3 regions of the Peribacillus sp. NPDC097284 genome follow, and region 1 is predicted to be linked to each of the others. Evidence: riboswitches for the same ligand, from Rfam matches in the RefSeq annotation. Region 1 holds a riboswitch; each other region holds the start of a gene.
The links. A riboswitch is a leader RNA that binds a small molecule or an ion and turns the genes downstream of it on or off. The one in region 1 is predicted to bind S-adenosylmethionine.
Positions count from the first base shown of each region.

Region 1 (7,978 bases):
CAAACACTATGAATCGGCATGGGGAGAGGGTGGAAGCCTCGGATATCAATGTTTGGTTTCTCAAACGTCCACGCCACTGTATCTCGGAAAAGTCTGCCTTGGCTTCATTGGTTAGCCAAACTAGTTCTCCATCTAGTTGAAGGGGAAGTATACCTTCGAGGTTCAAGGTTTCTAGGAATTCACCGATTTCCGGAAAAAGAGGCAGCAACTCTTTTCCGTTCCGGCTCGTCAGCTTTGCCACTTTACTTTCTTCAATCGTTAAAATGGCCCGAAAGCCATCATATTTGACTTCATATATCCATTCCTTAGAACAAGGAGCTTCTGGATGATAGGTGGGCAACATTGGTTTTATCACATTTTTCCCTCCGTTCATTGCGTTTATTAGTATTTTCCCCATAAAATCTTAATTTTAAGAGTTGAGATATAATTTTTTTGAAAGAAATGGGAATGATAATAACAGTGAATCAATTAATCAACGATGAGGTGAGGAATTTGCATACAATATGGAAAGGCAGCATTTCTTTTGGTTTGGTGAATATCCCGATAAAGCTTCATGCGGCAACGGAAGATAAGGATATATCCTTACGAACTTTGCATAAGGAATGCCATTCACCGATAAAATACGAAAAGGTTTGTCCAGTTTGCCAGAAAGAAGTAGGCAAGGATGATATTGTTCGTGCGTTTGAGTATACAAAAGGAAAGTTTGTTGTCCTAGAAGACAATGAACTTGAGCAATTAAAAAAACAAAATGAAGATAAGGCAGTGGAAATCATTGATTTTGTTAAAATAGAGGAAATTGATCCAATCTATTTCAACCGAAGCTATTATATGTCTCCAAACGATGGCGGTACAAAAGCCTATTCTCTTTTGAGGGAAGCACTCTTGGAGTCAGGCAAGGTTGGTCTCGCTAAAATCATCATTCGTTCCAAAGAACAAATGGCTATCCTTCGGGTCGTGGATAACACATTGTTGATGGAAACCATTCATTACCCTGATGAGGTTCGTTCTGCAACCGACGTTCCTAATATTCCTGCTAATGATGCCATTGCAAAAAAAGAAATCGATACGGCCATATTATTAATTGATCAGTTGACATCGACGTTTGATCCGACTAAATACAAAGATGATTATAGAACAGCTTTGCTTGAATTGATTGAATCAAAGAAAACTGGCGAGAAAACCATTACAGCAAAATCTAAAGAACCCGTGGCCAATAATGTGACGGATTTAATGGCAGCTTTACAAGCGTCCATTGACAGGACGAAGCCGGAGAAAATGGTTGTAAAGAAAAAGACGACACGCAAAAGAGCGGAGCCTAAAAAGAAACAAGCGTAAAAAAAGCCTGAGCGAAATCTATCGCTTAGGCTTTTTTTGTTTTATCCTAGAGGTAGCGTGATAAATGAGGGAAAAGGTGGTGTCCGAGAATGCATAACTTTTTTAGCATACATATTTCAAAAAAACTTCTTTATATTGCCATGATGGCTGGTTTAATCCTAGTTTATTTTTTCATTTTTATTGAAATTGTGGAAGAACTGAAGGAAGGGGAGTTAATCGAATTTGATAAAGTCCTTATCAATTTCATCCAAGTGCCCTTTAGTGAACAATTTATCAGCTTTGTGACTACGCTCACATTTTTTGGGTCGGTGACATGGATAGTCGTACTAATTGGTATATTTGCCTTGATTTTGGCCTTATACAGAAGAAAACAGCTTGCTTTATACTTAATAATCACTTCAGCAATGGGTGGGGTATTTAATTGGGGGCTAAAATATCTTTTTCAAAGGGAAAGACCCGATATCGCTCCATTATTATCCGTTTCCGGATATAGTTTTCCTAGTGGTCACTCTATGGCTTCGGTTATCGTTTACGGAAGCATTGCAGTTGTATGTTTACGAATCGTCAAAAGTAAATATATGAACGGCATTATATGGTTTTTGGCTTTTTTGGCTTCATTGGTCATTGGATGGAGCCGCATTTATCTAGGGGTGCATTACCCGAGCGATGTTGTGGCAGGTTTTGTTGCCGGAGCTGCTTGGCTAACGATATCGGCATGGCTGTTACGATACCTGGAATATAAGGGGCGAAAAAATAGAAGCTAAGGGGAAAATGAAGGCATAAGAAAATCACCAAAATTATCAAAAAAGTGGTGTACTGTGAGGAAAGTAATGATCGCACCTATAAATTTTCATTAAAAGAAGGTCGCCTGTTCAATTTGGTAGTTACTTGTTAGGTATAAATAATTAGTAAGGATCTACAGTTTTCCACCCTTTTTAAAAGGAGACAAAAAAATTCGCCCCCTAAAGAGCGACAATGAGGAAATTAATCGTGAATCAACATATAGGCGACGGATTGTCTTTTTCGACTATATATTGTGTTCATATTCTATCATAATTAATTTGGAAATAGCAACTAAATTACTAAAACAAAGGGATTATTTTTATATCATTCTCTTTTCACATCATATTTTATACCTAGTAAAGAGGTTATTGCTTTTTTTTGGTATAATCAAATAATTGAATAGATTGAATATAAAGAATGTTTCTTTATTGCAATCTGGAAATTTAAAAGAAATGGAAGATGTCCAATGGAAAATCGTAAAATCATGTCTCTTCAAATTGGGATGCCAAAAGAGGAGGAGCTTTCGGGGGTAAAGATCAAAACGGCAATGGATAAGAAGGCCATCGACTATATCACCGTAACAAAATCAGGGATTGATAGGGATGGAGTGGGTAACAGAAAGTTCCATGGAGGGCCTGACCGTGCTCTATGTTTTTATCCCTTTGAGCATTATGATTTATGGAATCGAACATTCAATAAGCAGCTTTCCATCCCTGCATTTGGGGAGAATTTGACGATTGCTGGAATGACTGAACGTCAAACGTTTATAGGCGATATCTATCGCATTGGCGGGACCGTTATTCAGATTACACAGGGGCGTATTCCTTGCTCGACCATCTCCCACTTTAACAAAGAGCCAGAGTTTTTGAAATTGGTGATGGACACTAATCTAACTGGCTATTTTGCTAGGGTTATACAAGAAGGGGTAATTGGCCAACAAGATGATATCGTGTTATTGGATCGGCTTCAAGATAAGGTTACGGTACTTTATGCAACGGATGTCATCCTTCATAAGCGTGATGGGGAGGAGGGGGCAATGTCCTTGCTTTCCATTGAATCCTTGTCGGAAGAATGGGGAGCCTTGCTTTCTAAAAGGATGTATCGTTAAAAAGTCTGAAGAAAATGAAAAAATGATAAATATACTCTTGAAATTATCAGATGATTCATGTAAATTAAATATAAATAAATTTTGAAATGTTTAGAAAATTAAACTTAATAAATCTTATCGAGAGAGGTGAAGGGACTGGCCCGATGAAACCTCAGCAACCAGCCTAGGCAAAGGTGCTAAATCCAGCAAGCAGAGCTTGATAGATGAGGAGAATGTTTCGAAAAAAGCCTTCTTCTTTGAGAAGGTTTTTTTTCTTTACTCTCACACTCATAGAAACCGACAAAAACCATAGTGTTTTTAAGAGAGGGTGTACTAATTGGATTTTCGTAGTGAATTGAAGGAAAGAATGCTAGTTGGAGACGGCGCGATGGGTACGTTGTTGTACTCCTATGGAATCGATCAATGTTATGAGGAAATAAATTGCACCAATCCTGATAAAATTGAGTCTATACATAGGGCCTATTTAGAAGCGGGTGCAGATATTCTGCAAACCAATACATATGGTGCCAATTTCAATAAATTGAAACGGTATGGGCTGGAGGAAGAAGTCAGTCGGATCAATCGCCAAGGAGTCAGCCTTGCTAAACAAGTAGCGAAAGGGAAGGCTTATGTTTTTGGTACAATTGGGGCCCAGCGTAGTATACGTAAATCGGATTTAAGTATAGAAGAAATAAAACGGGGTTTTCGAGAACAATTATACAGTTTGCTCCTGGAAGATCCCGATGGAATTCTTCTTGAAACATTCTATGATTTTGAAGAGCTTGAAACGGTGCTTCAAATTGCTAAAAAGGAAACGGACCTGCCGATTATTGCAAATGTATCGATGCATGAACTTGGAAATCTTCAAAATGGATTTCATTTGAATGAAGCTTTTCAAAAGCTAGAGTACCTAGGTGCAGATGTCGTTGGGGTGAATTGCCGTCTGGGCCCCCATCATATGATAAGGGCACTGGAAGAAGTGAAATTGCCTATGCAGGCGTCGATTGCCATCTATCCTAATGCAAGTCTTCCAGATTATGTGGATGGGAGACTGGTCTATAAAGCGGAACCAGAATATTTCGGTTCAAGTGCACTCGAATTACGAAAACAAGGAGCAACCATTATAGGGGGTTGCTGTGGTACGACACCACTACATATACAAGCTGTGAACGAAATGATTGGCACTTTAGCGCCAGTCAAGGAAAAAATTACGAAAGCTCGACATATAGAAATTATTGAAGTGAATAACCAAAAACAAGAATTAGCTCTTCATGAAAAGGCAAAAACGGATAGAACGATCCTAGTTGAGCTTGATCCACCGAAAAAGTTAGGAATCGAAACGTTTATGGCAGGAGCTGAAGCCTTGAAAAAAGCTGGGGTGGATTCCATTACTTTAGCTGATAATTCACTTGCTTCACCAAGGATATCGAATTCGACCTTAGCCAATTTATTAAAGGCTGAATTAGGGGTGAATCCGATGGTCCATATTACGTGCAGGGACCGAAATCTTATTGGGTTACAATCCCATTTAATGGGATTGCATACGGTCGGGCTGGATGAAGTTTTAGTTATCACTGGGGATCCTTCTAAGATTGGTGATTTCCCGGGGGCAACGTCTGTCTATGATTTATCTTCATTCGATTTGATAAGTCTGGTTAAGCAATTCAATGAGGGCTACTCCTATTCCGGACAAAGTCTAGGGAAACGGGCTAATTTCAAGATTTCCGCAGCTTTTAATCCAAATGTGAAATATCTCGATAAGGCTGTTCAGAGAATGGAAAAGAAAATCGCTTGCGGTGCTCATTCGTTTTTGACACAGCCAGTTTATTCAGTAGAACAAATAGAAGAAGTCTATCAGGCGACAAAACATTTGGAAACACCGATTTTCATGGGGATAATGCCCCTTACCAGTACGAGGAATGCCGAATTCATCCATAATGAAATACCGGGGATTAAATTACCTGACAGTGTACGGAAAGCAATGGCCTCAGCGGGAGCTGATCCAGTAAAATCAAGGATTGAAGCTATAAATATAGCAAGGGAATTGGTAGACGCAGCCCAAGAGAGGTTCAAGGGAATTTACTTAATAACGCCTTTCTTACGCTATGAAATGACAGCGGAACTTACTACATATATTAAGGATCATGATCGTAAACAAACATCTGAGGTGGCAGGACATGAGTAAAAGAGAAATTAACGTGCAATTACAATCAAAGATTCTTCTTCTTGATGGAGCAATGGGCACCATGATTCAAGCTGAAGATTTAACGGCCGAGGATTTCGGTGGAGAACAATACGAAGGGTGTAATGAGTATTTATCGTTAACCCGTCCTGAAATCATTCAAACTATCCATGAAAAATATTTAGCGGCAGGTGCCGATATTATAGAGACTAATACCTTTGGTGCCACAAGCTTAGTGCTGGAAGAATATCAATTAAGCACGCTTGCATATGAACTTAATAAAGTATCGGCAGAGCTTGCCGTAAAAGCATGTGAAAAATATTCAAGTGATAATTGGCCCAGGTATGTAGCGGGTTCCATGGGACCAACGACAAAAACTTTATCTGTTACAGGTGGAACGACTTTCGATATATTGACCGATTCATATGAGGAACAGGCACTTGGCCTTATAGACGGTGGGGTAGACTTATTACTCGTGGAAACCTGTCAAGATATGCTCAATGTAAAGGCGGCCTTTTCTGGAATTAGATCGGCCATCGCTAAAACTGGCAAGGAAGTACCGATAATGATTTCAGGAACAATCGAGCCGATGGGAACGACGTTAGCCGGTCAGTCCATAGAGGCATTTTATTTATCGGTAGAGCATATGAACCCTCTGGCTGTCGGTTTGAACTGTGCGACAGGCCCAGAGTTTATGATTGACCATATCCGTACTCTAGCAGATCTATCCGACAATGCGATTAGCTGTTATCCAAATGCAGGATTGCCTGATGAAGAGGGGCATTACCATGAATCTCCCACTTCCCTAGCCGAGAAAATGAAACAATTTGCAGAAAAAGGCTGGGTCAATATCATTGGTGGCTGTTGTGGTACTACTCCTGAACACATTAAAGAGCTCTCAAGAGTTCTTAAAGATATTCAACCACGGAAATTACCTGAGGTTGCACATGGTCATGCCGTATCTGGCATCGAGCCGCTTATTTATGACGACTCAATGCGACCCCTGTTTGTCGGAGAGCGAACGAATGTCATTGGATCTCGTAAATTCAAGGAATTGATTCGTGCTAAGAAATACGAACCAGCAGCGGAGATTGCCCGGGCACAAGTTAAGAAAGGTGCGCATGTCATTGATATCTGTCTGGCAGACCCTGATGGAGATGAGTTCGGTGACATGAAAGAATTCATTGAAGAGGTCGTCAAAAAGGTAAAGGTCCCTTTAGTCATCGATACAACTGATGAAGCCGTTCTTGAACAAGCCTTGAAACATTCCCAAGGGAAATCCATCATAAACTCAATCAATCTCGAAGATGGTGAAGAGAGGTTTGAAAAAATCGTTCCACTTATTCATCAATACGGTGCGGCTGTCGTAGTAGGAACGATTGATGAAATTGGTATGGCGGTAGACGCCGAACGAAAAATAGAAGTAGCTACTCGCTCAGTGGATTTACTTGTAAACAAATACGGCCTAAAGAAAAGTGACTTGATTTTTGATCCCCTTGTATTTCCAGTCGGTACAGGAGATGAACAATATATTGGCTCCGCATTGGAAACAGTAAAAGGAATTAAAGCAATCAAGGAAAAATTCCCTGAATGTTTGACGATTCTTGGGATTTCAAATGTTTCGTTTGGCTTGCCTTCACGTGGAAGGGAAATATTGAATGCTGTTTTTCTTTATCATTGTACGAAAGCTGGACTAGATTACGCGATTGTGAATACGGAAAAACTCGAACGGTTTGCTTTAATACCAGAAGTGGAAGTGAAGCTTGCTGAAGCACTTTTATTTGATACCTCAACAGAAACACTGGCAACCTTCACTGAATTTTATCGTGGTAAAAAAGCTGAAAAGAAAGATGATGGAATTATTCTTCCATTAGATGAAAGGTTAGGTAACTACATAATCGAGGGTACAAAAGAAGGATTGATCGAGGACTTGAATGAAGCCATAGAGCGTGGTGATGCTCCACTGGAAATCATTAATGGACCATTGATGGATGGAATGAGCGAAGTGGGGCGGTTATTCAATGATAACCAACTTATTGTGGCAGAAGTGCTTCAAAGTGCCGAGGCAATGAAAGCCGCTGTTTCACATCTTGAACCGCTTATGGAAAATTCAGAGGATCATGCTAAAAAAGGGAAAATCCTTTTGGCCACTGTCAAAGGGGATGTCCATGATATCGGTAAAAACCTTGTCGATATCATTCTTTCCAATAATGGCTATGAAGTCGTGGACCTTGGAATTAAGGTTGCACCACAGCAAATCATTGAGGAAGTACGAAAGCATGAACCTACCATTATCGGTTTATCGGGACTGCTTGTAAAGTCAGCACAGCAAATGATCTTAACAGCACAGGATTTGAAACAGGCTGGGATTGACACCCCAATTTTGGTGGGTGGTGCCGCATTATCCCGTAAGTTCACCGATTTTAAAATCTCACCCGAATACGATGGGCCTGTTCTATATTCTAAGGATGCGATGGATGGTTTGGCCGTTACGAATATCCTACATGATACGAACAGAAAAATGGTATACCTAGAGGAACTGAAAAATAAACGTGAAAAGGCAAAAGCCAATGCTGCCATCGCCGCATTAA
Region 1 is NZ_JBIWCZ010000003.1:136,482-144,459, forward strand. It holds gene ligD (DNA ligase D) at 1-355, opposite strand, end outside; gene ku (non-homologous end joining protein Ku) at 493-1,335, shown strand; gene ACIQXU_RS08725 (phosphatase PAP2 family protein) at 1,425-2,099, shown strand; gene ACIQXU_RS08730 (MOSC domain-containing protein) at 2,585-3,226, shown strand; SAM riboswitch class I at 3,338-3,436, shown strand; gene ACIQXU_RS08735 (bifunctional homocysteine S-methyltransferase/methylenetetrahydrofolate reductase) at 3,543-5,390, shown strand; gene metH (methionine synthase) at 5,383-7,978, shown strand, end outside.

Region 2 (7,978 bases), on a different contig from region 1:
GATAAATGGGGGCCAGGCCCAATCCGACTATAACAAAACCGACAAGCGACATCGTAACCGGCAAGGGCAGGATAAGGAGTACCGTCCCAATAAGTGCTGCAATCTGTCCTAATCGGATCATGAGCTGATGGTTGGTGACCTTCAAAAGAATAAATCCTGTTATAATCCGTCCTAGCATAATACCTGTATAGAAAAAAGAGACCCCTTGAGCGGCCAAAGCAGCTGACATGCCCTTGCTATTCACAAGATAGCTGCTTCCCCACAGTCCTAGTGTTGATTCAACGCCGCAATAGAAAAAGAACGTGAACAACGCATACTTGACTCCTTTGATTTTTAGCGGCTTTTCCTTGGATACCCGTTCTTCCGAGTAATCCGGATTCACTGTGCTACCTTCATCGATTGGCACCCTCTGAGAGACTAGATTCCATAATGGGAGGGTTAACACGAGTAAAAGGGCTAGGGTGAACTGGATATAGGAAATGGTTACATAACCAGCTCTCCATGTGCCTTGATTAGCCATATTATAAGACATCATGATTGGGCCTATGCTTGCCCCCACTCCCCAAAAGCAATGAAGCCAGTTCATATGATGGGCTTTATAATGCAACGCCACGTAGTTATTCAGCGCAGCGTCGATAGCTCCTGCACCCAGTCCCAAAGGGATCGCACAGATAATAAGCCAAGCCAGAGAGGGAGAATAGGCAATGCCAAATAAGGCCACCGCTGTCAGGGCCACACTTATACACGTGACCTTTCCCGTCCCCAGTCGTTTATTTAGCCAGCCGCTAGCCAGGCTTGAGAAAATGGTCCCTGCTGCAACAATCATATAAAGTAAGCCTGCAGTCTCCAGTGGCTGGTCATAATCAGACTGCATGACCGGCCAGGCAGCACCCAGTAAGGAATCTGGAAGACCCAGGCTTATGAAAGCCAAGTAAATCATAACCAATAAGAGCATTGCCAAGGATACCACCCTACTTTCCATTCTCCACGAATAACTCACTACCATAACATTATACGGCGAGACAAGCCCACTATCCCTCTATTTTTCCACTATGAATTTCCAAATCCAAGTTTAGGTAACCTCCTTTTCATGAAAAAATGATCCACATAAAAAAGAGACTTCTCATTTTTTTATGAAAAAGTCTCGATCATTAATTATTCTTAGATCTCACCCTATTATTCAAGAACTCTATTCCTGTACCAAAATCACTTCATCGTGTCCGCAGTTGGGGCACTTCATAATATGCGGGCATTGTCCCTTTTGAAGGGATTCGGGAAAACCGTCATTTTTTTTCAATGTATCAATATCCATATAAGCACTGTAATCATCGGCATAATCCATCAATTTCCCTTGATCTTCAAGGTCACTACTGCATTTAGGGCATTCTAAATGCATTTTTCTAAGACCATTGCATAGTGGACATAAAGACATGACCATTCCTCCTGTTCGATTTATCTAGTTTAAGTATTCGTTTATTCCATCATTTTAACACATTAAAACATCCTCCCTACATGCGAGGAAGGATGCTTACCTGTTGATTATTTATTGACCATGTTAGCAGGGTCAACCCATGCTTTGAATTCATCTTCCGTTAGGAATTCAAGTTTCAACGCCGCTTCTTTCAAAGTGGAGTTGTCTTTGAATGCAGTTTTCGCAATTTTAGCCGCTTTTTCATACCCGATATGTGGGTTCAATGCCGTTACGAGCATAAGAGAACGATCAACATTTTCTTTTATCTTATCTTCATTCGCTGTAATTCCTACCGCACAGTTATCATTGAAGGAATGAATGCCATCTGTCAATAATTTAACGGTTTGCAGGAAGTTGTAAATGATGACCGGTTTGAAAACGTTCAATTCAAAGTTCCCTTGGCTTGCTGCAAAACCGATTGTAGCATCATTTCCGACAACTTGTGTCGCAATCATTGTCATTGCTTCACATTGGGTCGGATTCACTTTACCTGGCATGATGGAGCTGCCTGGCTCATTTTCAGGAATGGCGATTTCACCGATTCCGCTTCTTGGGCCACTTGCCAGCCATCTAACATCATTGGCAATCTTCATTAAATCAGCAGCCAACGCTTTAAGAGCACCGTGTGCATAAACAATTTCGTTATGGCTTGTTAAAGCATGGAACTTATTATCCGATGTGACAAATGAATGTCCTGTATCCGCTGCGATTTGTTTAGCAGAAAGTGCCGGGAATTCTTTTTTCGTATTGATTCCAGTCCCAACAGCCGTACCGCCCAATGCAAGGTTCAATAATTTTTGGCTACTTTCTTCGATCATCGCCAAATCTTTATCAAGCATTGCTTTCCAACCGGAGATTTCTTGGCCAAGAGTTAGTGGTGTCGCATCTTGAAGATGGGTCCGTCCAATTTTCACGACATCCCAGAATTCTTTTTCTTTGGCTTCGAATGTGTCACGAAGCACTTTAATGGCCGGTACCAATTTTTCGGCAACTTCCATATAAGCTGCGATATGCATGGCTGTCGGGAATGTATCGTTAGAGCTTTGCGCTTTGTTAACATCATCATTCGGGTGAAGCATCTCAGTTTCGCCTTTTTCCTCTAACCATTTATTCCCTTTGTTTGCGACCACTTCATTCACGTTCATATTACTTTGTGTGCCGCTACCAGTTTGCCAGACGACAAGTGGGAAATGTTCGTCAAGCGTACCTTCAAGGATTTCACCACAAATTTTAACGATGGCATCCTTCTTCACTTCTGAAAGATCGCCAAGTTCAAAGTTCACTTTTGCTGCCGCTTGTTTTACGTAAGCAAATGCATGGACTAATTCAATCGGCATTTTTTCATAACCGATTTTGAAGTTATTACGGCTTCTTTCCGTTTGTGCACCCCAGTACTTATCAGCAGGAACTTTTACTTCCCCCATTGTATCTCGTTCGATTCTAAATTCCATGTGTTCTCCTCCTATATTCGCACTATCCACTGAGAAACAATATGTATATGTAATGAATAATGACGTTTTATATGATCCCCTATATATTGTACAAACATTATTATTGTAAAGCAAAAAAAACGGAACACAAATGACCTTTTCCTTCAGAAAAGTCCGTTTAATCTGAATCCGGTTCTATTACTCTGTTGAATTCGTAATTTTATAATGATAAATCTGATACATGTTCCATAATAGCTAGTCCCAAATAACCGTCTATTAGGAATGTCCTTGACAGAATCCTATATTTATAGTAAATTCAAAAGAAATTGAATAATCAAAACTCTTATCGAGAGAGGTAGAGGGAATGGCCCTATGACACCTCAGCAACCTTCATTTGTTTCAAACCAATGAAAAGGTGCTAATTCCACAAGTTTGTGTAACTTGGAAGATAAGAAGAATGACTCTATCCTACTTATTCAAGTCTTCTTCTTAAAGAAGACTTTTTTTATTTTATTTAACTAAAAGGAGCAGTGAAAAATTATGTACAAAACAGAAACCTATCTTGCTCAGCTTGGAAACCGCAGTGAAACGGCGACAGGAACGGTCAATCCGCCCGTTTACTTCTCGACGGCTTTCCGTCACGAAGGAATTGGTCAATCAACAGGATTCGACTATACACGAACAGGAAACCCTACACGCCAGCTATTGGAGCAATCGATCGCCAAACTAGAACATGGCGATCAAGGATATGCATGTAGCTCGGGAATGGCTGCCATTGCCACCATCCTTTCCTTATTCAAATCAGGGGATGCATGGATCAGTAGCGAAGATTTATATGGCGGTACATATCGTTTATTAGAGCATGGCTTTAAAAAATGGGGGCTACAATGCGAATATGTCAATACATGTTGCCTGGAGGATATTGAAAAAGCAATCACCCCTCAAACAAAGGCCATCTTTATTGAAACTCCCACAAACCCTCTTATGCAGCAAACGGACATTCCAGCCGTCGCCGCTCTTGCCAAACAATACAATTTACTATTGATTGTTGACAATACTTTTTACACGCCGATCATCCAACAGCCCCTCTTACTTGGTGCTGACATCGTGATTCACAGTGCAACGAAATATCTAGGTGGCCATAATGACGTGTTGGCCGGCTTGATTGTGGCAAAAGGCGCCGAGTTATGTGAGTCCCTTGCTTTCCACCATAATGGTATGGGTGCGGTATTGAGCCCATTTGATTCGTGGCTGTTGATGCGCGGGATGAAAACCTTGGCACTGAGAATGGAGCGTCATGAAAAGAACGCCAAGGTTATCGTTGATTATTTGACGGAACATGAAAGTGTAACGGATGTTCTCTATCCTGGTCGTGGCGGCATGATTTCATTCCGGGTCAATGATGAAACGGTGGTCAACCCATTTCTACAGTCCCTTTCATTGATTTCATTTGCCGAAAGCCTTGGTGGCGTCGAAAGCTTCATCACGTATCCGGCGACACAGACACATGCCGATATGCCTCTTGAAGTTAGAACGGCAAATGGAGTTTGCAATCGACTCCTTCGATTCTCTGTCGGCATCGAGGACAGCGGAGATTTAATCGAAGACCTGCAGCAGGCATTTGCTCAAGTAAAAAAGGAGGCAATACGATGACAAACCAAGAATTCAGTTTTGAAACCAAATTACTACACAATCAACATAAATTCGATCCAACAACAGGTGGGGTGAGTGTTCCGATCCAGCATGCTTCCACCTTCCATCAAACCGACATTGATCAATTTGGCAAATACGATTACAGCCGGAGCGGGAATCCGACGCGAGAAGCACTGGAAGATATCATTGCGGAACTGGAAGAAGGCACGCGCGGATTCGCTTTTTCATCCGGGATGGCTGCCATTTCAACGGCTTTCCTCCTGCTTTCTGCCGGTGACCATATCGTCATCTCTGAAGATGTATACGGAGGCACATTCCGAATGGTAACAACCGTGCTGTCCCGTTTTAACATCGAACATACCTTCGTGGATATGACGGATCTTGAGAGTGTAAAAGCGGCCATCCAGCCAAATACGCGAGCAATCTATATTGAAACGCCTTCCAATCCCTTGCTTAAAGTAACCGATATTAAAGCGGTATGTGATATCGCCAAAAGCATTGGCGCATTAAGCTTTGTAGACAATACATTCCTGACGCCTGCCCTCCAAAAGCCGTTAAACCTCGGGGCCGATATTGTCCTGCACAGTGCAACGAAATTTTTGTCTGGACATAGTGATGTCGTAGCAGGCCTTGCCGTCGTAAAAGACCCGGACCTTGCCGATAGAGTTGGTTCCCTCCAAAACTCTTTTGGAGCGGTGCTCGGTGTTCAGGATGCCTGGCTTGTGATGAGAGGTCTGAAAACCCTATCCGTCCGGATGGAGCACTCTCAAAAAGGTGCTGAAAGAATTGCGGAATATTTAAAACAGCAACCGTTAGTGAAAAACGTGTATTACCCTGGTCTTTCCGACCACCCACAACACGGCATCCAGGGAAATCAAGCCAGGGGAGCGGGAGCTGTTCTATCATTCGAATTGGAAAGCGAAGAAATTTTCCGCTCGTTCGTAAACCATGTCGAGTTACCCGTGTTTGCTGTAAGCCTCGGGGCCGTCGAATCGATTCTATCTTACCCGGCTAAAATGTCCCATGCGGCCATGCCTGCAGAAGAAAGGGAAAAACGCGGCATCACGAACAGCTTGCTTCGCTTGTCCGTCGGTTTGGAAAATCCTGATGATTTGATCAGGGACTTTGATTTAGCCCTTAAGAAAAGTGCAGAAAGACAGGCCGTTTCTACTAAATAATCGGATTGAGCACTGAGCTATTGGTTAAATAACGAGGATAAGAAGAATGAGTTTGTAAAATACCGAGAATTTGTTTACAAGGAAATGTAATCTATATGAGCAAATGAGAAAGAAGAGGAGCAAATGCCCCTCTTCTTTCTCATCCTACATATTATGAATCTATCCAGCCATCCCCTTATTAGGTCCAGCCTGCAGTTCATACATTTGATAGTATTTCCCCTTTTGTTCCATCAACCCTTCGTGTGTCCCCTGTTCCACTATCCGCCCTTTATCCAATACGAGAATCTGGTCGGCATTCTTGATCGTAGATAATCGATGCGCGATGATGAAAGTCGTTCTTCCTTTTTTCAACACTTCCATGCCTTCTTGGATGATGGCCTCTGTTTCCGTATCGATGCTCGCCGTTGCTTCGTCCAAGATCAAAATCGCCGGATCGAATGCCAGGGCGCGAGCAAAGGAAATCAGCTGTCGTTGTCCCGAGGACAATGTCCCACCTTTTTCAATCACCGGTTCATCAAGCCCTAATGGCAAATGCCGCAACACTTTATCTCCACCAACATCCTTTAACGCTTTTTCTATGGTGGCCCTTGTGATCCTTTCCTGGCCTAGACTGATATTGGAAGCAATCGTTCCCGTGAATAAGTAAGGATCCTGAAGGACGATTCCCATATGTTCCCTTAAGGTTTGATGGGGAATATCCAAAATATCCTTTCCATCAATCTTAATGGATCCCTCATTGCTGTCATAAAAACGGAACAGTAAATTCATGATGGAACTTTTCCCTGAACCAGTATGGCCCACCAATGCGACCGTTTCTCCCTGACTAGCTGAAAAGGATATATCCTTTAAGACATATTCATTTTCCTTATAGCCAAACGATACATGTTCGAATGCCACATTGCCTTTATATCTGGGATTGTTTCGATCGCTGACTTGAATGCCCGGCTCATCCAACAGACTGAAAGCCCTCTCCCCCGCAACCAATGCCTGTTCTAGGTTCGCGAACTGATTGACGATTCCATGTAACGGATGAAGCAGTCGGCTGATCAAGTCGACGATGGCATACATCATCCCGAGTGAAACGGCTGAGGTCGCTGTAAGAGACATCCCGCCAAAATACCATACAAATGCGATGAGTGCGATAACCTTGATGACTCCAATCAAGTTTCCCCCCGTCAAGGAATTCAAATGAAGCATCTTGTTTTGATAAAAGTAATGATCTCGGTTCAAGGTTTCAAATGACTGTTTCGTTTCCTTTTCACGTCCGAATGCTTGAATGATATTCATTCCTGAAATCGATTCATTGATCATCCCATTGATATCACTGACTCGTTCCCGAATGATATGATTATATTTCGAGGCGAATTTACGATATACCTTCGTCCAGATAATAATGATGGGAACAAGTAGGAGACCCATGAGACCCGCACGTGCATCCAAAATGTATAAGGCAATGAGTACACCGATGATGTTGATCGTACTCGAAAAGAAATTGGCCAGGACGGTTACATATAATTCGCGGATGGCCTCTGTATCATTTGTGACCCTGGCAACGACCTTACCAGCAGGCATATTGTCAAAATAGCGGATTGGCAAACGGGAAATGTGGGTGAAAATATCATTTCTCATCCGCTGGATAATCCGGTTGGCGGCTTTCTGTAAATAAAAGCTCTGTCCGTATTGAAAGACGGAGGAAATGAGGACTAGACCGAAATAAAAAGCGACGAGTCCCAATATCCTTGGAATTTCCGGTTGATAAAACCCCATCAATTCCTGGGTTGATAAGGGTTCAAATGCCGTCCTCGTTTCTTTTCCGCCTTTTTCAATGACTAATGTATTTCCATCTAAACTGCGGCGCCCATCCACCGGGACCGCTTTATCGACGAAGACGAATTGGCTACCAACCTGTAGCACCCGGACCTCTTTCCCTTTCTCTTCCCCTTTTGAAAAATAGGCATCCCTTTTGTACCAGTGATTTTCGTATTCCACGGCATCTTGCCCTTTTTCCGTTTCATGCCAAGATGATTCGATTCCCATTATATGAGAATCGATGATTTTTTTAGCGACGAATGGACCGCTTAAATCGGCGGCAACGGAAAGGGCCAGCATGATCAGTGCTCCGATGATTATCTTTTTGTAAAGGGAAGCATATTGAACGAGTTTTTTTACAACCTTCATGCCCCGACCTCCGTTCCTTCATTAACTTGTTGCCGCTCATATTGCTCCTTATACCAGCCTTCTTGCTT
Region 2 is NZ_JBIWCZ010000007.1:73,993-81,970, forward strand. It holds gene ACIQXU_RS14145 (MFS transporter) at 1-961, opposite strand, end outside; gene ACIQXU_RS14150 (hypothetical protein) at 1,190-1,432, opposite strand; gene fumC (class II fumarate hydratase) at 1,540-2,922, opposite strand; SAM riboswitch class I at 3,242-3,356, shown strand; gene ACIQXU_RS14160 (methionine biosynthesis PLP-dependent protein) at 3,442-4,554, shown strand; gene metC (cystathionine beta-lyase) at 4,551-5,732, shown strand; gene ACIQXU_RS14170 (ABC transporter ATP-binding protein) at 5,892-7,910, opposite strand; gene ACIQXU_RS14175 (ABC transporter ATP-binding protein) at 7,907-7,978, opposite strand, start outside.
Region 2: it holds a riboswitch for S-adenosylmethionine, as region 1 does, so the genes downstream of both, ACIQXU_RS14160 (methionine biosynthesis PLP-dependent protein) here and ACIQXU_RS08735 (bifunctional homocysteine S-methyltransferase/methylenetetrahydrofolate reductase) in region 1, are expected to answer to the same signal.

Region 3 (7,978 bases), 170 kb from region 1:
TAGTCTATAACCTGTTCGACGCACTCTTCTACACTAAACTGACTGGATTCCAATACGATTTCCGGATGTTCCGGTTCTTCATATGGAGAATCGATTCCAGTGAAATTTTTAATGATACCTTTACGAGCCTTGTCGTAAAGGCCTTTTGGATCACGGACTTCACATTCTTCAAGTGGACATTTTATGTACACTTCAATAAACTCGCCTTCTCCAAGCAGGTCCCGAACAATTTGACGATCTGCACGAAAAGGTGATATAAATGCCGTTAATACGAATTGACCACTGTCCACGAAGAGCTTGGAGACCTCTCCAATCCGTCTAATATTTTCTGTGCGATCTTTTTCTGAGAAGCCTAAATCCTTGTTAAGTCCATGACGGATATTATCCCCATCCAAAACATAATTTCGGATATTCCGATTATACAACTCTTTTGCAACAGCATTGGCGATCGTTGATTTCCCAGAACCTGAAAGCCCGGTAAACCATATCACCGTGCTCTCATGACCGTTTTGCTTCCGTCTAAGTTCCTTCGTTACCGATGCATCATGCCAAGTTACATTAGTACTTTTACTCATGAGGATCCTCCTTCTAAAACTTACAATAATTAGTTATATACCTCGTTCTTCTTAAGCCCTTCTATCAATACTTCGATTACTTCTTTGCGGCTGAAAGTCGCTGGTGGAATTTCCCCATTCCGTAACATTTCCCTAACCTTCGTCCCAGAGAGGATGACGTGATCTTCTTTACCATGCGGACATGTTTTTGCAGAAGCCATATTCCCACATATTTTACAATAGAAGCTATGTTCAAAGAATAATAATGTTATCCCTAACTCATCAGAAGTGAAGTTCCCGAAGATTTTTTGTGCGTCATACGTACCGTAATAATCGCCCACACCTGCATGGTCGCGCCCGACAATGAAGTGAGTACATCCGTAGTTTTTACGAACCATTGCATGAAAAATCGCTTCTCTAGGTCCTGCATATCGCATGGCTGCTGGGAATACCGCAAGTGAGACACGGTCCTTTGGATAATACTTTTCAAGTAATACTTTATAGCTTTCCATCCGAACGTCAGCAGGAATGTCATCGGACTTCGTGGCACCAACTAATGGGTTTAAGAATAAGCCATCCACTATCTCCAATGCTGTTTTTTGAATATATTCATGGGCACGGTGAACGGGGTTTCTTGTTTGGAAACCGACAACCGTTTTCCACCCTTTTTCTTCAAATGTTTTTCGGGTATCAACTGGGTCTAAATAATGATCCTCGAATAATGGACGCTCGATCCGTTTAATAAGCTTGATTTTACCACCTACATATACATCGCCACGATTATATAGATTTTTTACACCTGGGTGATTCTCATCATCCGTTTGATAAACTAAAGTTGCCTCCACTTGCTTATCAGGTGTAAATATATCGGAAACGGCAAGGACTCCATAAGTTTGGCCCTCATGAGTTAACTTTACTTCTTCTCCGATTGTAAGAGCGTTTACCACATCAGCGGAAAGTGGTAATGTAATAGGAATACTCCAGACATGCCCGCTGCTAAGCCTCATATCCTTTACTACTGTTTGATAGTCTTCTTTTGAAAAGAATCCCTCAATGGGGCTGTATGCTCCAGTCCCTATAAGTTCCAAGTCGCTTAATGAGATTTCATCAATTTCAACGGATTGTTCTATTTTAGTTAAATCATAGTCTGGTTCAAAGCGATTGATTAATGTTCCTCCGTGCGGCAAGCTAATGGTCATGCTGATTTCCCCCTGAATTTTTTATAATTATGATAAATGTAATCCGCATTCTGTTTTTTGGGCACCTTGCCATCGTCCTGAACGAAGATCATCAGCATTAATGGCAGGTGCTGTACATGTTTTACAGCCAATACTTGGATATCCATTATCATGAAGCACATTATATGGTAAGCCATTTTTATGCGCATAACGCCATACATCTTTCCATGTCCAATGAATGAGCGGACAAATTTTGATAGATTTGAATTTGTTGTCCTTGTTTATATATTCAGTCAATGCACGGGTTTCCGATTGCTCCCTGCGCAGTCCCGAGAGCCAAGCCGTCGCTGTTGATAATACTTCAGTGAGCGGCGTAATTTTGCGGATGTTACAGCATTGATTTGGGTCATGAAGCCATAATTCATCACCAAATTCAGCGGCTTGTTCTTCCAATGTCATTTCCGGTTTCTTCATTACAATGGAAAGCCGTGGGTAACGATTTTTCACTTGTTCGATTAATTGGTAAGTCTCAGCGAAATGAACATCCGTATCCAAGAATACGATTTTGGCGGAAGGATTAACCTTTGCCAGCAAATCTGTCAGTACAATTCCTTCAATCCCAAAACTACAGGCATAAATGAGTTTATCTCCGTACTCTGAATTTGCCCATTCCAATACTTCTAAAGCGCCTTTTGTATCGCTATCTTCCGGGAACGAAGGTAATGTCGCTGTATCAATATTTTCATAGTCCACTAGCTCTGCCAACTCTATACCCCCTTTTAAGAATCACCCTATGGTACAGCAGATATCTTTGAAAGCCTTTGAAACACCATTTCTTATAATGAAAAAGGCGGCTTTAACCAATAGTTTCCTATTTATATCAGCTAAATCCACCTCTAGTTTTCTAGTCAGCAGTCCATTTATTTAATTCTCAATTTTTCGTTTCTTTCCATTTGTATAACCTTACCGTCCTGAACGATAAGGGTTATGGATCCATATTTCATAGTTTTTAGCATTTCTTGCAGTCTTTCAAATATTTCCCCCAGCTGATTTTCCTTTTCCAAGGCTATTCCTCCTTTAAGAAAACTCGTCGACTAGCTTGTCGTAAGATGATCAGCTTGTAAATGAATTCCCCCAAATTAATAAAATCAATCAGAAAAATCCTTCCATGCCAAGATGGAAAGATTGATAAGGTAATCTTATTTACCTTATCTTCCAAAATGATGACATTTTGTTGGATGTAGCACCTTGCATTCATGATGCAGGTTGCTGGACTTCAAAGGGCCAAATCCCTCCGTCGCTCTTGATAAGTTTTATTATTTTAAATATTAACACATATCAAATCATTGTCAATGGAGTTTTCATATAAATTAACTTGGTTTAATATTTTGGTTTAACTTCAATTATTATACACAAATAGTTCAAGTTTGTTACAGTGATTTGTTAAGCCAGTAAAAAAGGTTCATTCATCCTGAACAAGCTTGAATAAACCTTTAAAGTAGCCTAATAACTTAACTTGTTGATGGGAAGGGTCAAGATAAAAAGAAGAAATGATCAATTTCTTCTTTTTTGTATGGCTTCTACAAATTCCTTTACTTGACTCTTTGTACGATCAAGTAATTCCACTTCCTTAATCGGATGTTTTGGATTCTGCTTATCGATTTCTTTATCGACAAAGTATAACCCCTGCATCGGTTCCCCTTTTAATATTGATATAAGAGGTTTCAGCGCATAATCTATAGCTAATAAATGCCTGTTGCTTCCCCCAACCATTATGGGCAAAACTGGCTTATCCTTAAACGCGCCCTCGGGTAATAAATCAATTAGAGCTTTCAACACTCCTGTATAAGATGCCTTATAGACAGGTGAACCAATAATGATACCATTAGCTTGCTTAATCTTTTCTGAAAGTCTTAGAATATCCTCGCTATCATAACGACCTTGGAATAAGTCGTTTGCAGAAAACTCGGTAATAGAATGATAGTCCGTCGTAAATCCTTCTTTTTCCACCAACGTTTGGATATATTTTAATGAAATATCTGTTCTTGATGGTATAGCAGGGCTGCCTGATAAAATTATAATTTCGCTCATATATATTCCTCCTGTATGTAAAATCTGCAAAGGATCTGGGTCCTTTCCAGTTAAGCAACTTCAATTAATTATCTTAATTATCAGAAAAATAAAAGTCAAGTAACTTGATTGGAATTTATATTTTTGAAACACTAATAAGAATTGTATTATGCCATTGACTAAAAATCCTGCCCCGTTAGGGCAGGATTTTTAAAGCTTTTCAACTCTATTGATTGATTGAGTCTTTCACCATTTTTAAAAAAAGTTGTATAAATCGTTGATCACCGGTCAGTTCTGGATGAAACGAACTGACAAGAACCTGTTCTTGTCTAGCCGCCACTACTTTCCCGTCATAACTTGCTAATATCTCCACATCTTCACCTACGCCAACGGCAAAAGGTGCTCTGATAAAGACACCCATGAAAGGTTCTTCCATTCCTTTAACTATAAGGGGTGCTTGAAAACTTTCCCTCTGACGACCAAAACCATTTCTATTTACTGTAATATTGATAAAACCAAGATGGGGATGTTCCAAACTAACCATTTCCTTTGCCACTAATACCATCCCTGCGCAAGTTCCGAAAATCGGTTTTTTTTGTTCGAAAAATGCCGTAATCGGCTCCATGAAACCATAATGGTCCATTAGTTTTCTCATAGTGGTGCTTTCTCCACCAGGAATGATCAGGCCATCGATATCCTTTAACTGTTCTGGGTTCTTAACTAATATCGCATGCTCACCGGCTTCCTTGATTTGGTTCATATGTTCCTCTACAGCACCCTGCAAACCTAAAACACCTATGGTTACCATGTTTACCATCCACGCTCCTGCATTCTCTCAGCTGGGGCCAACTTAGAAATATCAATTCCTTTCATCGCGCTTCCCAATTCTTTAGACAACTTGCCTATTAAATCATAATCGGTGAAGTATGTAGTTGCTTGTACGATGGCAGCAGCGAATTTATCGGGATTTTCCGATTTAAAGATTCCTGAGCCCACAAATACACCGTCTGCCCCAAGTTCCATCATCAGGGCGGCATCTGCAGGAGTCGCAATTCCACCTGCTGCAAAGTTTACTACAGGTAATTTCCCTGTGCGCCGGATTTCCTTCAGAACTTCATAAGAAGCACCAATATTTTTTGCTTCAGTCATTAATTCATCCTCGCTCAGCATGCATACTTTACGAATTTGAGATTGAACTTTTCTCATATGCCGTACAGCTTCCACAATGTTCCCTGTCCCAGGTTCTCCCTTCGTCCGAAGCATCGAGGCCCCTTCGCCGATACGTCGGGAGGCTTCCCCTAAATCCCGGCAACCACATACAAAAGGTACTATATAATCGCTTTTCAAAATATGATATTCTTCATCGGCTGGAGTCAGTACTTCACTTTCATCAATGTAATCCACTCCCATGGATTCCAAGATTCTCGCTTCCACAATATGACCGATCCTTGCTTTAGCCATCACTGGGATCGAAACAGCTTTCATCACTTCCTCCACGATCCTTGGATCGGCCATCCTTGCCACACCGCCTGCAGCACGAATATCTGATGGTACCCTCTCAAGAGCCATGACAGCCACCGCCCCCGCCGCTTCAGCAATTCTTGCTTGCTCTGCATTTATGACATCCATGATTACGCCACCCTTTTGCATCTGCGCCATTCCTCTTTTGACTGTGTCGGTTCCTACAAGCTTTTCCATTCTTCTTCCCCCTAATATTTGCATAATTAAGATTTGTTCATTAGTATAAGAAATAGTTGACCACATTGAAAGTGTCAGTTTTAATGAAAATGATAGGGTCAGATAGAAACCACGAAAAGGTCGGTAAAAAAAATGGATATGCTAGCATGTAATTTAAACCGTATGGATGAAGTGCCATTATATGAACAGTTATATTCACACATAAAAACGGAAATTATAAATGGCCGGCTCCCTTTTGGTACAAAGTTGCCTTCAAAACGGAAACTAGCGGAATTTCTCCACATCAGTCAAAATACTGTCGAGACAGCATATGAGCAATTATGTGCAGAAGGCTATGTTGAAGTCATCCCAAGAAAAGGGTATTACATTCAAACTTCCGAGGATTTGGAATACACACAACCTGTGAATGCTCCAGTCGAAAAGACGGTCAATAACAAGAAAGATTTCCTGTTTCATTTTCACCCCAGCCAGATAGATACAGAAAATTTTCCTTTTGAAAAATGGCGTAAATATACAAAAAACACTATAGACATATCAAATCAAGAACTCCTTTTACTAGGAGACCCTCAAGGCGAATATGAGTTACGTTGTGAAATTGCCCATTACCTGTACCATTCTCGCGGAGTCCGGTGTGTGCCCGAGCAAATCATTATCGGTGCAGGGCTGGAGATTATACTGCAACAACTGATACTACTGTTTGATAAAAAAACAGTATATGGTGTCGAAGACCCCGGATACCATTTAATTTTACGGCTTCTGAAAGGCTATCCAAATGATGTGTATCCACTAGAAGTGGATGAAGAAGGCGTGAAGGTGGATAGAATCGATCAATCCAATATTGACGTCCTTTATATAACCCCTTCTCATCACTTTCCCTATGGAACGGTTTTGTCCGTTAACCGACGTACTCGCTTGTTGAACTGGGCTCAAGAGACGGAAAACCGCTATATCATTGAAGACGATTATGATAGTGAATTTCGTTATAGTGGAAAAACGATTCCCTCTCTACAAAGTTTGGATGCTGGTGATAAAGTGATTTATTTAGGATCATTTTCTAAATCATTGATTCCTTCTATTAGGGTCAGCTATATGGTTTTGCCTCTCGCTTTACTAGAAAAACATAAAGAGGAATTATCTTTTTACCATTCAACTGTCTCCCGAATCGATCAACATATTTTGACACAGTTTATGAGAGAAGGAGATTTCGAGAAACATTTAAACCGAATGAGAAAAGTTTATCGTAGAAAGTTGGAAAAGGTTTTGGAACTATTTAAACCCCATCATCAGCAGATAACGATAATTGGCGAGCGATCAGGACTTCACATCGTCCTCATCGTTAAAAATGGTATGAATGAAGAGGATCTTATCCTAAGAGCTTCAAATGCTAATATTAAGATTTACGGACTATCTTCCTATAGCATTCAACATAAGAAAGAAAGTCCACCCAAAATCATTCTTGGTTTTGCAGGAATTCCTGAGAAGGAACTGGAAAAAGCCATTCAACTATTGCTGGTTTCATGGGGATTCGACAAAAAAAAAGAAGTTCAGAATGGTTACTGAACTTCTTTTTTTGTTACATTCTTGTTAAGTATCTTTCCATCATTTCTTTCGGGACCATACTTCCCCCTGTAGCCCATATGATGTGCGTGGACTGATTTAACCTTCCTGTCAATCCTTCCTTAATGATATACTTTTCTCCTTCTTCCCTACTGAATATTTGAACCGGTCCATATGCTCCTGCCAGGGCTGATGGCTCTAAATAATAAGCTTCCGTTTTAGCCATCATTCGAAGGAAGTCAAATAATCTTTCGTCCCCAATCGTGAAACTTCCACTCAACATAGAGTCCATCATATTCGAAACCAACTTGGAGGGTCTACCGACTGCCAGGCCATCTGCTTCCGTTTTATTATCCACCCCAAAATCCTGCACGGAAACTTTTTCATGAAGTCCTGTTGCCAACCCGAGCGTCATACATGGTGAATGGGTTGGCTCTGCGAAAAAGCAATGAACATTTTTTTGAAAGGCCAGTTTAAGCCCATACGTTATCCCTCCTGGGCCTCCACCCACACCACAAGGTAAGTACACGAACAGAGGATGTTCTTCGTCAACTATAATCGACTTTTCATTCAATTGCTCTTTTAGCCGTGTTGCGGCCGTTGCATAACCAAAAAGTAGATCGACTGAATTTTCATCATCAATAAAATGACAACTGGGATCGAGAGAGGCCTGTCTGCGCCCCTCCTCAACGGCTTTACTGTAGTCCTCTTCATATTCCTTTACGATGACACCGAGCGACCTGAGTTTATCCTTTTTCCACCGCTTGGCATCAGCTGACATATGAACGGTTACCTTAAACCCAAGGTGGGCACTTATTATCCCAATGCTTAAACCTAGATTCCCTGTCGACCCGACAGCAATGGAATAGTGTGAAAATAACTCTTTATATTCATCACTGGCCAATAATTCATAGTTATCGG
Region 3 is NZ_JBIWCZ010000003.1:310,776-318,753, reverse strand. It holds gene cysC (adenylyl-sulfate kinase) at 1-575, opposite strand, end outside; gene sat (sulfate adenylyltransferase) at 605-1,753, opposite strand; gene ACIQXU_RS09540 (phosphoadenylyl-sulfate reductase) at 1,781-2,485, opposite strand; gene ACIQXU_RS09535 (YezD family protein) at 2,653-2,769, opposite strand; SAM riboswitch class I at 2,938-3,045, opposite strand; gene ssuE (NADPH-dependent FMN reductase) at 3,287-3,823, opposite strand; gene pdxT (pyridoxal 5'-phosphate synthase glutaminase subunit PdxT) at 4,029-4,610, opposite strand; gene pdxS (pyridoxal 5'-phosphate synthase lyase subunit PdxS) at 4,613-5,500, opposite strand; gene pdxR (MocR-like pyridoxine biosynthesis transcription factor PdxR) at 5,633-7,060, shown strand; gene ACIQXU_RS09510 (D-serine ammonia-lyase) at 7,074-7,978, opposite strand, start outside.
Region 3: it holds a riboswitch for S-adenosylmethionine, as region 1 does, so the genes downstream of both, ACIQXU_RS09535 (YezD family protein) here and ACIQXU_RS08735 (bifunctional homocysteine S-methyltransferase/methylenetetrahydrofolate reductase) in region 1, are expected to answer to the same signal.